3 regions of the Thioalkalivibrio sp. HL-Eb18 genome follow, and region 1 is predicted to be linked to each of the others. Evidence: predicted binding sites of a transcription regulator. Region 1 holds the regulator's gene; each other region holds the start of a gene.
What was found. Region 1 encodes sigma-54, which starts transcription at its own class of promoters, with help from an activator protein. Its sites were predicted from a motif close to TGGCANGNTNCNTGCTT; they were not measured.
Positions count from the first base shown of each region.

Region 1 (4,295 bases):
CGGGCGAGGAGGAAGCCGCTAATGACTGAACGTGGTGGGTCGTCGCTCGCCCGGGCCGGGTGGCCCGTGCTGATGAGCAGTGTCTTGCTGTTGCTGGCCGTGCCGGTTATCGCCCAGCAACAGTCCCTGCCGGTGGAGATTACCGCGGATCACGCGGAGATGGACGAGCGCCGGGGCCTGGGTACCTATACCGGCGATGTGGTGGTGATCCGCGGGGACATGACGCTGGAGGCGGACAAGGTCTATGTGCGCAGTCGTGACCGGCGCCCCTACGAGATGGAGGCCCACGGCGAGCCCGCGCGGCTGGAATCCCCGGACCCGGAAACAGGCGAGATGCGCATCGCCACCGCGCTGCGCATCGATTACCTGCTGAACGAGGACCGGGTGATCCTGACCGACCAGGCGCATGTGGTCACGGCCGCCGAGGAGGCGCGCGGCAAGCGCATCGTCTACGACCTGGAGACGGACGTGATCGAGGCCGAGCGTGGCGAGACCGATGACGAGCGTGTACGCATCACGATTCAGCCCCGCGAAGACGACGAATGACCGAGCTCGACACCAGCGCGCCCGCAGTGGCCGGTGGCGACCCCCCGCCGATGGCCGGCTATCTGACCGGACGCGAGCTGACCAAGCGCTATGGCAAGCGTACGGTGCTGGATCGTGTCGACGTTGATCTGGCACCAGGGGAGGTCGTGGGCCTGCTGGGCCCGAACGGCGCAGGCAAGACCACCTGTTTCTACAGCCTGGTCGGCCTGATCCGGCCCAATCGCGGCCGTATCACGCTGGGTGACCGGGACATCACCCGGGCCCCGATCCATTCACGGGCCCGGGCCGGGCTGGGCTACCTGCCGCAGGAGGCCTCGATCTTCCGGCGGCTGAGCGTGTGGGACAATCTGCAGGCGGTGCTGGAGCTGCGGCCGGAGCTTGATCGCCACGAACGTCGCCGCATCGGCGATGCCCTGATCGAGGAATTTCAGCTGGAGACGGTGCGCCACAGCCCGGGGATTGCCCTGTCCGGGGGCGAGCGCCGCCGTGCCGAGATCGCGCGGGCACTGGCCGGTGACCCGCGCTTTATCTGCCTGGACGAGCCGTTCGCCGGCGTGGACCCGATTTCCGTGGGCGATATCCAGGCGGTGATTGGGCATCTGGCCCAGCGCGGGATCGGCGTGCTGATTTCCGACCACAACGTGCGCGAGACCCTCGGAATCTGCGACAGAGCCTATATTCTTAGTGAGGGCCGCATCCTGAGCGTGGGGACCCCGCAGGAACTGCTGGATGATCCCCAGGTGCGCCGGGTGTATCTCGGCGAAAACTTTCGGCTGTGAGTACTTCCTTTGGGCATGTCTCGACGAGTCCTTTTAAGATGATCTTAATGGTCACGATGGACCTCAAACCGCGATGCTGAAGCCCGGGCTCAATCTGCAGCTGGGGCAGACGCTAACGATGACCCCGCAGCTGCAGCAGGCGATCCGCCTGCTGCAGCTTTCCACGCTGGAGTTGCAGGCGGAGATCCAGCAGGCGCTGGAAAGCAACCCCATGCTCGAGCAGGTGGAGGACGAGGGCGAGGAGGCCCCGCCCGAGCGCCCGGAGGAAGGGGGTGAACGGGTCGACGGGGATCGCATGCAGTCCGACACGGCCGGCGATGACGTGATCCCCGAGGAGTTGAGTACCGACAGCCGCTGGGACGACATCTACGAGCCCGCCCCGAGCCCGCGCGGCCTGGATGATCGCGATCCGCTCGAGAATACCTCCGACGGCGAGGACGAGGGGCTGCAGGATCACCTGCTCTGGCAGCTGCATCTGAGCCACCTGACTCCACGCGACCAGCGCATCGGCGCGGCGCTGATCGACGCGATCAGCCCGGACGGCTATCTGGACGGCGACCTCGAGGCGCTGGCAGAGATGATCAGCCAGGGCGAGGACGAACCAGTGGGGGTCGACGAGGTCGAGGCGGTGCTGCACTGGATTCAGCAGTGCGACCCGCTGGGCGTCGGTGCGCGGGACCTGCGCGAGTGCCTGGAGATCCAGCTGCGCCATCTGGCGCCGGATGCCCCGGCACGCGATGCGGCCCGAGCCATCCTGGAAAACGGCATGGAGAGCCTGGCCAAGCGGGACTACCGGGCCCTGCAGCGCCAGTCCGGGGTACGCGACCCGGACGAGCTGGCGCGGGCGCTGGACTTGATCCGCACCCTGAACCCGCGGCCCGGTGCCCAGATCAGCGAGTCCACTTCGGAATACGTCGTGCCGGATGTCTATGTCCGCCATGACCGCGATGGCTGGCGTGTGGACCTGAATCCGGAGATTGCCCCGCGCATTCGCATCAACGATCTCTATGCGGGCATGGTGCGGCAGGTCTCCGATGCCCGCGACAGCGCGTTTATGCGCGATCAGCTGCAGGAGGCGCGCTGGTTCCTGAAGAGCCTGCACAGCCGCAACGACACCCTGCTGCGGGTGGCCCAAGCCATCGTCGAACGCCAGCAGGGGTTTCTGGAGCATGGTGAGGTCGCGATGCAGCCGTTGATCCTGCGCGATATCGCCGAGGCCCTGGAGATGCACGAGTCGACCATCTCGCGGGTGACCACACAGAAATACATGCACACCCCGCGTGGGGTATTCGAGTTCAAGTACTTCTTTTCCAGTCATGTCGGGACGGCCGACGGCGGCGAATGCTCGGCGACCGCGATCCGTGCCATGATTCGGGAATTGATTGGTGGCGAGACCCCGAACAAGCCACTGAGTGATGCAAAACTGGCCCAGATCCTGTCGGATCGGGGCATTAATGTGGCCCGACGCACCGTGGCCAAGTACCGCGAGGCCATGCACATACCGTCTTCCAGCGAACGCCGGCAGATGGCGAGCATGCCCAGCGGAACCAAGCAGAAAGGAGCCTGACCATGCAGATCAACCTGACCGGCCATCACGTCGATATCACCGACGCCCTGCGCGACTACGTGAACGAAAAGTTCGCCAAGCTGGAGCGCCACTTCGACAAAGTGATCGACGTGCATGTGGTGCTGACCCACGAGAAAAACCAGAACCTGAACAACAAGGCGGAGGCCAATCTCCAGGTCAGCGGCAATCACATCCACGCCGAAGCCAGTCACGAGGATATGTATGCGGCGATCGATGGGCTGATCGACAAGGTGGATCGCCAGCTGATCAAGCACAAGGAAAAGGTCAAGGACCATCACCGCGCCGAGGGCGCCCAGCGCAACCGCGAACAGGCCCTGTAACGCAATGACCATTGCCGAGCTGATCACCCGCGACCGTATCCGGCTGGAGCCCGAGTGTTCCAGCCAGAAACGGGCGCTCGAGACCCTGGCCGAGTTGCTGGCCGTCGGCGGCGAGGAGTCCGCCGGCCCGGCCAGCGGGGCCATCTTCGAGGCCCTGTCTGCCCGCGAGAAGCTTGGCTCCACTGGTCTGGGGCATGGCGTGGCCATCCCGCATGGGCGCCTGGCCGAGCTTGATGCCCCCCGTGTCGCGGTCCTGCGGCTGGACCAAGGGGTCGACTTCGACGCCATGGATCACGAGCCGGTGGATATCCTGATCGCGCTGCTGGTCCCCGAGGCGGCCACCAGTGCGCACCTGGATCTCCTGGCGCAACTGGCCCGTGGTCTCTCGCAGCCCGACAATATTGCGGCGCTCCGCCGCGCCGGCGATGCCGACGGCCTGGAGCGTGAACTGACCCGGGCCTTCGGCGACGCTTGAGCATGGCTCTCCCGGCAGCGCTTCCCCGATTACGACACCCCGCGCCAGCGATGCCGGAGACTCGTGCATGAACGAGGCACTGGGAGAGGGCGGCATCGCGCGCGACATCACCGTCGAATCCCTGATCCAGGCGATGGGCAACCGCCTCGACCTGCGCTACGTCCACGGCGAGCAGGTCGCCCCCGACCGCAACCTGGTGGGCGGTGATGGCGACGACCTGCCGTTGGCCGGGCACCTCAACCTGATTCGGCCGAACCGCATCCAGGTCATCGGTGATTTCGAGGCGCGCTATATCGCGCGGCTGAGCGACGAACAGCGCGAGCAGTTGATCCTGGAGATGGCCCGCACCGGCACGACCGCGGTGATCTTCGCCGAGGACACCTGTCCGTTCTCGGAGATGCCGGACGTCCCCGAGGAGCAGCTGCCGCTGATCCTGTGCTCCTCGACCAGCAGCCACGAGATTATCTCCCTGCTGCGCTACTTCCTGCAGCAGCGGCTGGCCCACTTCGAAGTCCGCCATGGCGTGTTCATGGAGATCCTCGGGATCGGCGTGCTGATTAGCGGGGCGTCCAGCGTCGGCAAGAGCG
Region 1 covers NZ_KB822966.1:53,470-57,764, forward strand. Annotated here, with positions in the region: gene lptC (LPS export ABC transporter periplasmic protein LptC) at 1-29, shown strand, start outside; gene lptA (lipopolysaccharide transport periplasmic protein LptA) at 22-546, shown strand; gene lptB (LPS export ABC transporter ATP-binding protein) at 597-1,325, shown strand; gene F813_RS0106815 (RNA polymerase factor sigma-54) at 1,399-2,892, shown strand; gene hpf (ribosome hibernation-promoting factor, HPF/YfiA family) at 2,895-3,233, shown strand; gene F813_RS0106825 (PTS sugar transporter subunit IIA) at 3,238-3,708, shown strand; gene hprK (HPr(Ser) kinase/phosphatase) at 3,776-4,295, shown strand, end outside.

Region 2 (4,295 bases), on a different contig from region 1:
CCTGCGCGACAAGGACCCGGAAAACCCGCAGGGCTTCAACCTGATGGGCGCCGCCCTGCTGGGGCTGGGCGAAATCCACGAGGCCCGCCTGATCTACCAGGAAGGATTGTCGCTCCACCCGGACAACAGCACCCTGGCCCTGAACCTGAGCTCGCTCGAGGTCCGCCAGGGCAACCTGGAGACGGCCCGCGAGATCCTCGAGGACCTCCAGGAACGCGACCCCGGGCATCCCACCTCGGCGATTCGGCTGGCAACACTGCACTTTCAGCAGGGCGAGATGGAGGCCGGCAAGCGCTGGCTGCAGGACGCAATCGAGGCACACCCGGATCGGATCGAGCCCTACCTGATGCTGGCACGCGCCCAGAACCAGCAGGAGGATCACGCCGCCGCCCGATCCACCCTGGAAAAAGCACGTGAACATCACCCCAACGACACCCGAGTGCTGGGCCTGCTGGTCGACCTGCAGGAGCGCGAGGGGGACTTCGCGGGCGCGGCACAGACGCTTGGGCACCTGGCCGTACTGCGTCCGGATGCCGCGGAGCTGCGCTTCCGGCAGGCGCGCAATCTCGCCGCTCTGGGCGAGACCGAGCAGGCGGTCACGGCCCTGCGCCAGACGCTGTCGATCGACTCCAGCCATATGAGCGCACGCATGGTGCTGACCCGCCACCTGAGTCTGGCCGGCGAGGTCGATGAGGCGCGTCAGGTCTTCGAGCCCGTCGTGGAGCGCGCCCCGGAGGCAGCGCAGGTGATCGCGCAGCAGGCCTGGTTCGACGCGCAAGCCGGCGAGCTCGAAAAAGCGATCGAAGGCTACGAGCGTGCACTCGAGCGCGAGTCCCGACGCGACTGGCTGGTGGAAAAATACCAGGCTCAGCAGCGCGCCGGCCATTCCGAGGCGGCCCTGGAGACGCTGAAGGGCTGGCTGCAGGAGCACCCCGAAGATGCGGCCTCGCGCCACCTGCTCGGCTCGGCGCAGATCAACGCCGGCCACGAGGCCGAGGCTCTGGAAACCTACGAAACCGTGCTGGAACAGCGGCCCAACGATGTCATTGCACTGAACAATGCGGCATGGCTGGCCCGCGAGATCGACAACCCGCGCGCCCGCGAGTACGCCCAGCGAGCCGTCGAACTGGCCCCGGATCAGCCCGCGATCCTCGACACCCTGGGCGTGGTACTGCTGGAGGGCGGCGACACCGAGAGCGCCCTGGAGACTCTGCAGCGGGCCTACCGGATGAGTCCGCAGGCACCGGATATCGGGTTCCATCTGGCGCAGGCCTATCAGGCCAGCGGCGAAACCGAACAGGCGCGCGCCCTGCTGACGGAGCTACTGGAGGCCCACGAGGACTTCCCGGAGCGCGAACGGGCACAGTCGTTGCGCGAGTCGTTATAGGCCCGAAAAGCGAGAAAGATGCAATGGCTGCTGAAGCCCACGCGAACGTGGGCTTCAGCGTTTCTCCAGGACGATTACGGTCGCTTCAACAGCAGGTTGTAGCAGTTGCCCGAGATCGAGGAGTCGACCACCTGAAATCCGGCGCTGGTGAAGCGGCTCAGGATATCGCGGGCCTCGTACGGGGTATGCAGGATGCCCTTGCGCATGCCCCAGCGGTTGATACGTTCGGCAATCGCCTTCAGTGGCTGCGGCGTACGCGGGTACAGCAGGACGTTTGCGGCCAGGGTGCCCCCCGGCTTGAGCACCCGAAAGGCCTCGTGGATGGCGCCGTCCACATCCGGAAAGCAGTGCACCGAGTTGGCGATGTTGGCCGTATCGAACTCGCCATCGGCGAACGGCAGCTCCGCGGCGTCGGCGTGTTTGACAGTCACGTACTCGTCCTTTGCGAAGCGGTGGCGCGCGCCCGCCAGCATGGATTCGGCGTAATCCACGCCGACGACTTCGCTCTCCGGCAGCTTGCGCCGGCGCCGCCACTTGATCGCCATCTCCAGCAGTGTCCCCGTACCGCAGCCGATTTCCAGATGCCGGGCCCCCATGTTGCCGCCGAAAAACCGGATCTGGGCGCCCAGGGTGCTGTTGTAGGCAAAGGTCAGGATGAAAAACCCCCGCGCGTCGTACCACCACGGTGGTGACTTGTAGGCCTCGGCAATCTCGTCGCGGGTCTTGGCACGCCTGGACATGTCGCATCTCCTTCACGGAAAGAACGGCCGAGCCCCCAATCCCCGCCGTCCGTTTTTTTTACATGGCCCTTTTGCATGGCCAAGAAAAATAAACGCAAACCCATTTTAAAACATATAGTTATCGCGCTTGGCACGCAGCCTGCTTTACTTCACTCGCAAGACAGGACGACTAGCAAATTGAAGTGGAAGTAAGCGTTAACCCAAACACATTGATTCTAACTGGTGGAGGATTACAACATGGAAAGGTTCAAGCAAACAGCGCTGGGGGCGGTACTGGCAGTGGCCAGCCTGGGGCTTGCGGGCACCGCACATGCCGGCGTCTTTACGATTGATGATTCGCAGCTCGATCTCTCGACGATCGCAGTGGGCGAACGTCAGGTCGACCGTATTACCGGCGGGTATGAGGAGCTGCTGACCCTCGATACCGATGGTTCCTTCGACGCGGCGGCCTACTGGAACGTGGGTCAGTACTTCCTTGGCGGCACATCCGTCAGCAACCGACTGGGGTCCACCGGGGACGATGGCGACCTGTTCTACGGTCTGTATGCCGTGTTCGAGTCCTCGGGGAATTACGACGCTATGACGGGCGAGTTCACCGGCACCACCGGCTCGATCGCGCTCTATCTGGACCCGGACCTGAATACCACCTTCGGGTTCAACTCGAACGATGCGGCCGACGGAGTGGCCCTGGGCGGCACGGGTGACGACATTCTCGTCGGCTGGTCCGACATCTTCGAGCGGGGCGCAGGTTCCTTCGACCCCGATTCGGACGACATCGGCAGCTTCGCGCTGATCTTCAACGAGTGGATGCTGTCCGACGAAGGCAAGCAGTTCTTCACCAGTCCGGATCCGTTCTACATGAATGTACGTGTGACCGGACAGTTCGACTTCATCGAAGGCTTCGAGGAAGTCGACCAGCGCACCACCTTTGAGGTGGTCGGCTCGGCCGACGCCCGCTGGTCCGGACAGGAAGTGCCGGAACCGGCCATGCTGCTTCTGCTGGGAACCGGGCTGGTATTGCTCGGCTTCGTCGCCACGCGACGCCGCCGCCGCGAGACCGGCCTGGCTGCCTAGCAGCCCTTGTGGTTGGGCCTTCTGCTCCCCCCTGGGTGGAAAGCCTCTCCCGGCCCCTCGTCCTCGGACGAGGGGTTTTTTTGTGTCCGAGTGGGCACCTCCTCTGAAGCGCGATTACTGCGTACTCGCCCGGAGGCGCGCGAGCCGTCGGCGGCCGATGGCCAGGAGCAGACGCTGCAGGGGGTTGCGGTTGCCACCGGGGCGCCAGGTGCGGACGAGGCGCTGGCGGTAGGCATCGAAGTGAACACCGTGCGGGGCCCAGACGACGCGACCCCGCCGCAGCAGGATCTTCAGGGCCTCGGTACCCATGACCCCGGCGCACAGCTCGCAGGCCATCACGGTGGACGGGCCATGCTGGGCCTTCAGGTCGACGGCGGCAGGATCGGCCAGGTAGCCCATCTGCATCATCGACGGGGCCAGGCCCATCATGAAACGCAGCGCCAGCTCCTCGTCGGGCAACCCGTCGCGCAGGTCGAAGTAGTCATCGAACGACACGCCACCCGGGCGGAAGTTGAGCAATGCCGCCCCCATGCCGAGCGGGGCCACGGTGATCGCCGGGATCCCTCGCTCTGCACACACGGCGAAGACCTCGCGACGGGCCTGAAACACGAAGAAGTCGAGCCCGTCGACGTAGAGATCCACACCCTGCAGGAAGGTCTCCAGATTGTGCTGGTACACACCCTCCGGGAACGTCGTGATCTCGAGCTCCGGATTGATGTCCAGCGCCATCTCGCGCAGGACCTCGACCTTGGGCCGGCCCAGACGCGACATGCCCGCCCCCGCCTGGCGATTCATGTTGTGCAGCTCGAAGCAGTCGAAATCCGCGATATGAAAGCGCCCCACCCCCAGGCGGGCGAGTGTCAGCAGGTGGCTCCCGCCCACACCGCCGAGACCGGCGATCGCCACCCGCGCGCCACGCAGGCGTTCCAGCTCCGGCCAGGTCACCCAACCATGGGTGCGCCGGAACGCCGCGTGATAGTCGAACTCAGGCATCAGGCCGCGCTGGCAATCGCGTCCCAGAGAGAGTCAGAGGGATGAGGGTCGGAGAGATTGGCATAGGAGTGTGCATACAGCTGGCTCAGCGACGGTGACCG
Region 2 covers NZ_KB822962.1:26,380-30,674, forward strand. Annotated here, with positions in the region: gene prsT (XrtA/PEP-CTERM system TPR-repeat protein PrsT) at 1-1,387, shown strand, start outside; gene F813_RS0102910 (class I SAM-dependent methyltransferase) at 1,462-2,127, opposite strand; gene pepA (flocculation-associated PEP-CTERM protein PepA) at 2,365-3,201, shown strand; gene F813_RS0102920 (ThiF family adenylyltransferase) at 3,316-4,194, opposite strand; gene F813_RS0102925 (PEP-CTERM/exosortase system-associated acyltransferase) at 4,194-4,295, opposite strand, start outside.
Region 2: a site for sigma-54 is predicted at 2,256-2,272, ahead of pepA (flocculation-associated PEP-CTERM protein PepA). Genes of this name have one in related genera too.

Region 3 (4,295 bases), on a different contig from region 1:
CTGACCGTATTCACGATTACGACCCTGGTCGCATTGATCCCCAGCCTGTTCGCCTATGCCTGGCTGGGACACGCCACGCGCGAGATGGTGGCAGGCGATGCGGACAGCCACGTTCAGCTGGGGCTGGCGATTCTCGCCGTGCTGGCCCTGCTGCTGTTGCTGCCTCGATTGCTGCGCCGGATCTGGCAGGGGCAGAAATCCGTCCAGTCGCTGGCCTGAACCCCACGCAACCATGTCGCGGGAGTTGCCCTTCCTGTCCGTGATCGTACCGGCGCTGAACGAGGCCGAATCCCTCCCGTCCTTGCTGGATGCGCTGGGCGAGATCCTCGACTGCGAGGTGTTCGTGGTCGATGGGGGAAGCACGGACGGGACCGTCCAGCAGGCGGAGCAACGTGGCGTGACCGTGCTCCCCAGTGCACCGGGGCGGGCACGGCAGATGAATACGGGTGCCGAGCGCGCCCTTGGTGAGGTGTTCTGGTTCCTGCATGCCGACACCACGTTTCCCGACGGGGCCGGAGTGGCGGTGCACGCCCTGCGCGACGCCGTGTCCCGAGGCGATCGTGCCTGGGGGCGTTTCGATGTCCGCCTGTCGGGTCGTCGCGGGATATTCCGGCTGGTCGCCGCAATGATGAACCTGCGCTCGCGTCTGAGCGGGATTGCGACCGGGGACCAGGGCATCTTCATTACACGCGCGGCGTTCGATGCCGTGGGCGGCTGGCCGGATCAGCCGCTGATGGAGGATATCGAGCTTTCGCGGCGGTTGAAGCGCTCGGTGGGGCGCCCAGCGTGCCTGCGCACGTGGTTGGTGACGTCGTCCCGGCGCTGGGAGCAGCAGGGCGCATGGCGCACGATCTGGCTGATGTGGCGGTTGCGCCTGGCCTACTGGCTGGGTGCAAACCCGGACTGGTTGGCGCGACTGTATCGTGGCGATGTCTGACCGTCGGCCGTCGGATATGCTGCGGGTGCTGGTCTTTGCCCGCGCGCCCGAGCCGGGCCGGACCAAGACCCGGCTGATCCCCGCGCTGGGTGCCGAGGGCGCCGCACGGCTGCACGAGCGCCTGCTGGAGCACGCGCTGGACGTGGCCCGTCAGGTCGCACCCGACCATGTGGAGCTGTGGTGCAGTCCGGATCCCGACCATCCGTTCCTCAAGCGTTGCGCCGAACGCTTTGGCTGTTCCCTGCGCAGGCAGGTGGGTGACGACCTGGGGTCGCGCATGCGTCATGCGCTGGAGGCGGGTCCGTTTCCGGCGCTGGTGATGGGCTCCGATGCCCCGACGCTGGGTGTCGAGGACCTGATCGCTGCCCGTGAAGCCTTGGCCGGAGGACAGGACGTGGCACTGGTCCCGGCACTGGATGGCGGTTACGTGCTTCTGGCCACCGCGCGACCCGTACCCGGGCTGTTCGAGGCCATCGAGTGGGGCAGCGACCGGGTGCTGAAACAGACCCGCGAGCGGGCGCGGTCGCAGGGCCTGGTCTGGGCTGAGCTGGAAGCGCGAGCCGACATCGATCGCCCGGAGGATCTGGCGCACTGTCCGCCAGCTCTCCTGCGTGGCATAACAACGCCTTGAGAGCGGATCTCCTGGAGCCGTGTCCCGGTGCAGTCGCAAGCCGGGTCAGGCTTCGGGTAGGATGCGCGCCATGAAAGCCTTTGTTGCCTGGGTCGACCGTGCCCCGTTGTGGTTGTTCATTCTGTTTGTGGCCACTCTCGGGTTGTCGCCGTATGTCCCCGAGCCGCACATCGTCGAGAAGATCCGCTGGCTCTTCCAGGGCGAGCTGATCCGTCCGCTGGATATCTTCGACCTGATCATGCACGCCGTCCCCTGGCTGCTGATGGCGTTCAAGCTCTACCGCATGAGTATTGCGTCGAAAGGCGCTTCCTGACTCGGCGTCTCCTTGAGGCTTGTGGGAACTCGACGGTCCCGGCTAGGGTCGCTACGGTGCCTGCCACTTTGACGTGACCAAGGAGAGTCCCATGCGCTTTATTGTTTCTGTCACTGCCGGTACCGACGACCCGACCCGCGCCACCCTCGGCATGATCGCCGCGAACGTGGCCAAGCAGCAGGGCCATGACGTGACCGTCTGGCTGCAGGGCGAGGCCGTGAACATCGCCAACCGCAATGTCTACGACAAGATCGTCGGCCACAACATGCCGGCGATGAAGGACATCGTGGATTCGCTGGTCGAGGAAGGCGTCCCGTTTTGGGCCTGCGAGGCCTGTTCCAAGGGTCGCGACGTCGGCGAGCACAATTTCCTGCCGAACGCCGAGATGGCCGGGATGGGGCAGTACGTCCAGGCCGTTGCCGATTTCGACCGTTCCATGAGCTTCTGATCGAGCGGGCCGGTCCGCGGGCGGGGATGTGATCCCCCGCCCGTATTTGCCCGCACCCTGGCCGCCAGCCCCTCGAGCTGGCACATCGCATGCTTGGTTTGTTCCCGGAACCATCCGCGGACGGCGAGCATGCCCCAGAACACATCCCCGAGTTTTTCATTCGAAGAGGCCATTGGCGATTTCCTGGTCGCCTCGCGCAAGTGCGAGGTCGTGAGCCTGGAGCGCCTGCTGGAGGCCGTACAGCTGGTCGGGCGCATCCGCGCGCTGGTGCATCAGCTCCAGCGCGAACGCGGCGCTTCCAGCCTCTGGATCGGCTCCGGTGGCCAACGCTATGCGGACGAGCTGGCGCAGTACCGAGCCGAATCCGATACCACCGCACGAGCGTTTCGCCAACACCTCGATGGCTGGCTGGAGCCGGGGGCCTGTGCCCACGCTCGCAGTCGCCTGCTGGGGCGGATGGCGCTGGCCCTGCATGGCCTGTCGGGTCTGCCCAGCCTGCGGGCGGAGGTCAGCGAACGGACGCTCTCGCCGATGGAGGCGATGCGCGGTTTCAGCGAGCTGATCCGGTCGCTGCTGGCCGTGGTGTTCGAGGCCGCTGATTCGGCCACCGATCCGGAGGTCTCGCGGGCCCTGGTGGCTTTGCTGAACTTCATGCAGGGCAAGGAACTGGCGGGCCAGGAACGCGCGATCGGGGCCGCCGGCTTTGGCGGGGGCGCGTTTGATGGCGAACTGCGCCAGTCCCTGCTGCACCGGATCGATACGCAGGAGCGATCGTTCCGGATCTTCTCCGAGTTTGCTCCGGAGCCTGCCTGCTTGGCCTGGCAGGCACTGCAGGGAGCGGGCTTCGTGGCCGAGGTCGAGCGCCTGCGCCGTCAGGCCTGCACCCAAGACGATTCCCGGGGCGATCCCCGCCCAGACCCGGCCCCCGCCGAGGCCTGGTTTGCCTGCACCACCGCGCGCATCGACGCGATGAAGGAGATCGAGGACCTGCTGGAGATGCACCTGAACGAGCGCTGTTCGGCACGTATCACGGCGGATCGCGCGGACCTGGGTGCCGTGCGTGACCGGGTGGAGCAACTCGCCGAGTCGGAGCTGCGCGACAGTGTCCCGTATGCGGTGTTCTTCGGCGCGCCGGAGGGCCTGGAGAGCACGCAGGAGGAGGGCGAGACCGTACTCAACGTCCCGATCGTCGGGCACTCGGTGATGGACCTGGTGCAGCGCCAGGCGACCCGGCTGCAGTCGGTGGAGGACGAACTGCATGCGGCACGCCAGGCCCTGGCCGAACGCAAGACCATCGAGCGCGCCAAGGCGCTGCTGATCCAGCACCGCGGCCTCAGCGAGGATCAGGCCTACAAGCTCCTGCGCCAGACCGCGATGAACCAGAACCGGCGCCTGGCCGAGGTTGCCGAAGCGACCGTTGCGATGTCCGACCTGCTGACGAAGGGCCTGTAGGAGCCGCCTTGGCGGCGAAGCCCCTGCCAAAGTCCGGCGCGGGCAAGGGCTTCACCGCCAAGGCGGCTCCTACGGCGGGTTAGGTCGCCCCCTGGCGGCGCACTATTGCAGGTCAAGTGCACCGCAAGTGCGCCCCAGGCTGGTGCCTTAGGGGTCGGCTTCCGGACTTGGGGCTTCCCGCAAGCGTTCGACCCGGTTTTCGAAACTATCCGAATTTTCCGCGCCACGTGGCGATTCTGGCCCGTGGGGTCGATTAGTAACGGCTAATTGGCACACCTCCTGCAGGAGTATCGGCAAGACGAGCCAATGGCGGTTCGTCGCCTGACAACAGGGAGACCCGATGACCGGGCCTCCCACGGGACTGGACAAAGGCGTCCATCACCCGGCTGCACAAGCGGCCGGGCTGATGCGACGCCTTTTTTCGTTTTTGGATGAGTTGGCTGACAAGGGGAGTGAACCCGCAATGACCGATCACACGCATGACACGAAGAACACCGCTGGCCTGTCGCGCCGT
Region 3 covers NZ_KB822975.1:30,917-35,211, reverse strand. Annotated here, with positions in the region: gene F813_RS0111500 (TVP38/TMEM64 family protein) at 1-219, shown strand, start outside; gene F813_RS0111495 (TIGR04283 family arsenosugar biosynthesis glycosyltransferase) at 233-937, shown strand; gene F813_RS0111490 (TIGR04282 family arsenosugar biosynthesis glycosyltransferase) at 930-1,568, shown strand; gene F813_RS0111485 (hypothetical protein) at 1,639-1,881, shown strand; gene F813_RS0111480 (DsrE family protein) at 1,973-2,329, shown strand; gene F813_RS0111475 (nitrate regulatory protein) at 2,459-3,781, shown strand; gene F813_RS0111470 (CmpA/NrtA family ABC transporter substrate-binding protein) at 4,245-4,295, shown strand, end outside.
Region 3: a site for sigma-54 is predicted at 2,408-2,424, ahead of F813_RS0111475 (nitrate regulatory protein). Genes of this name have one in related genera too.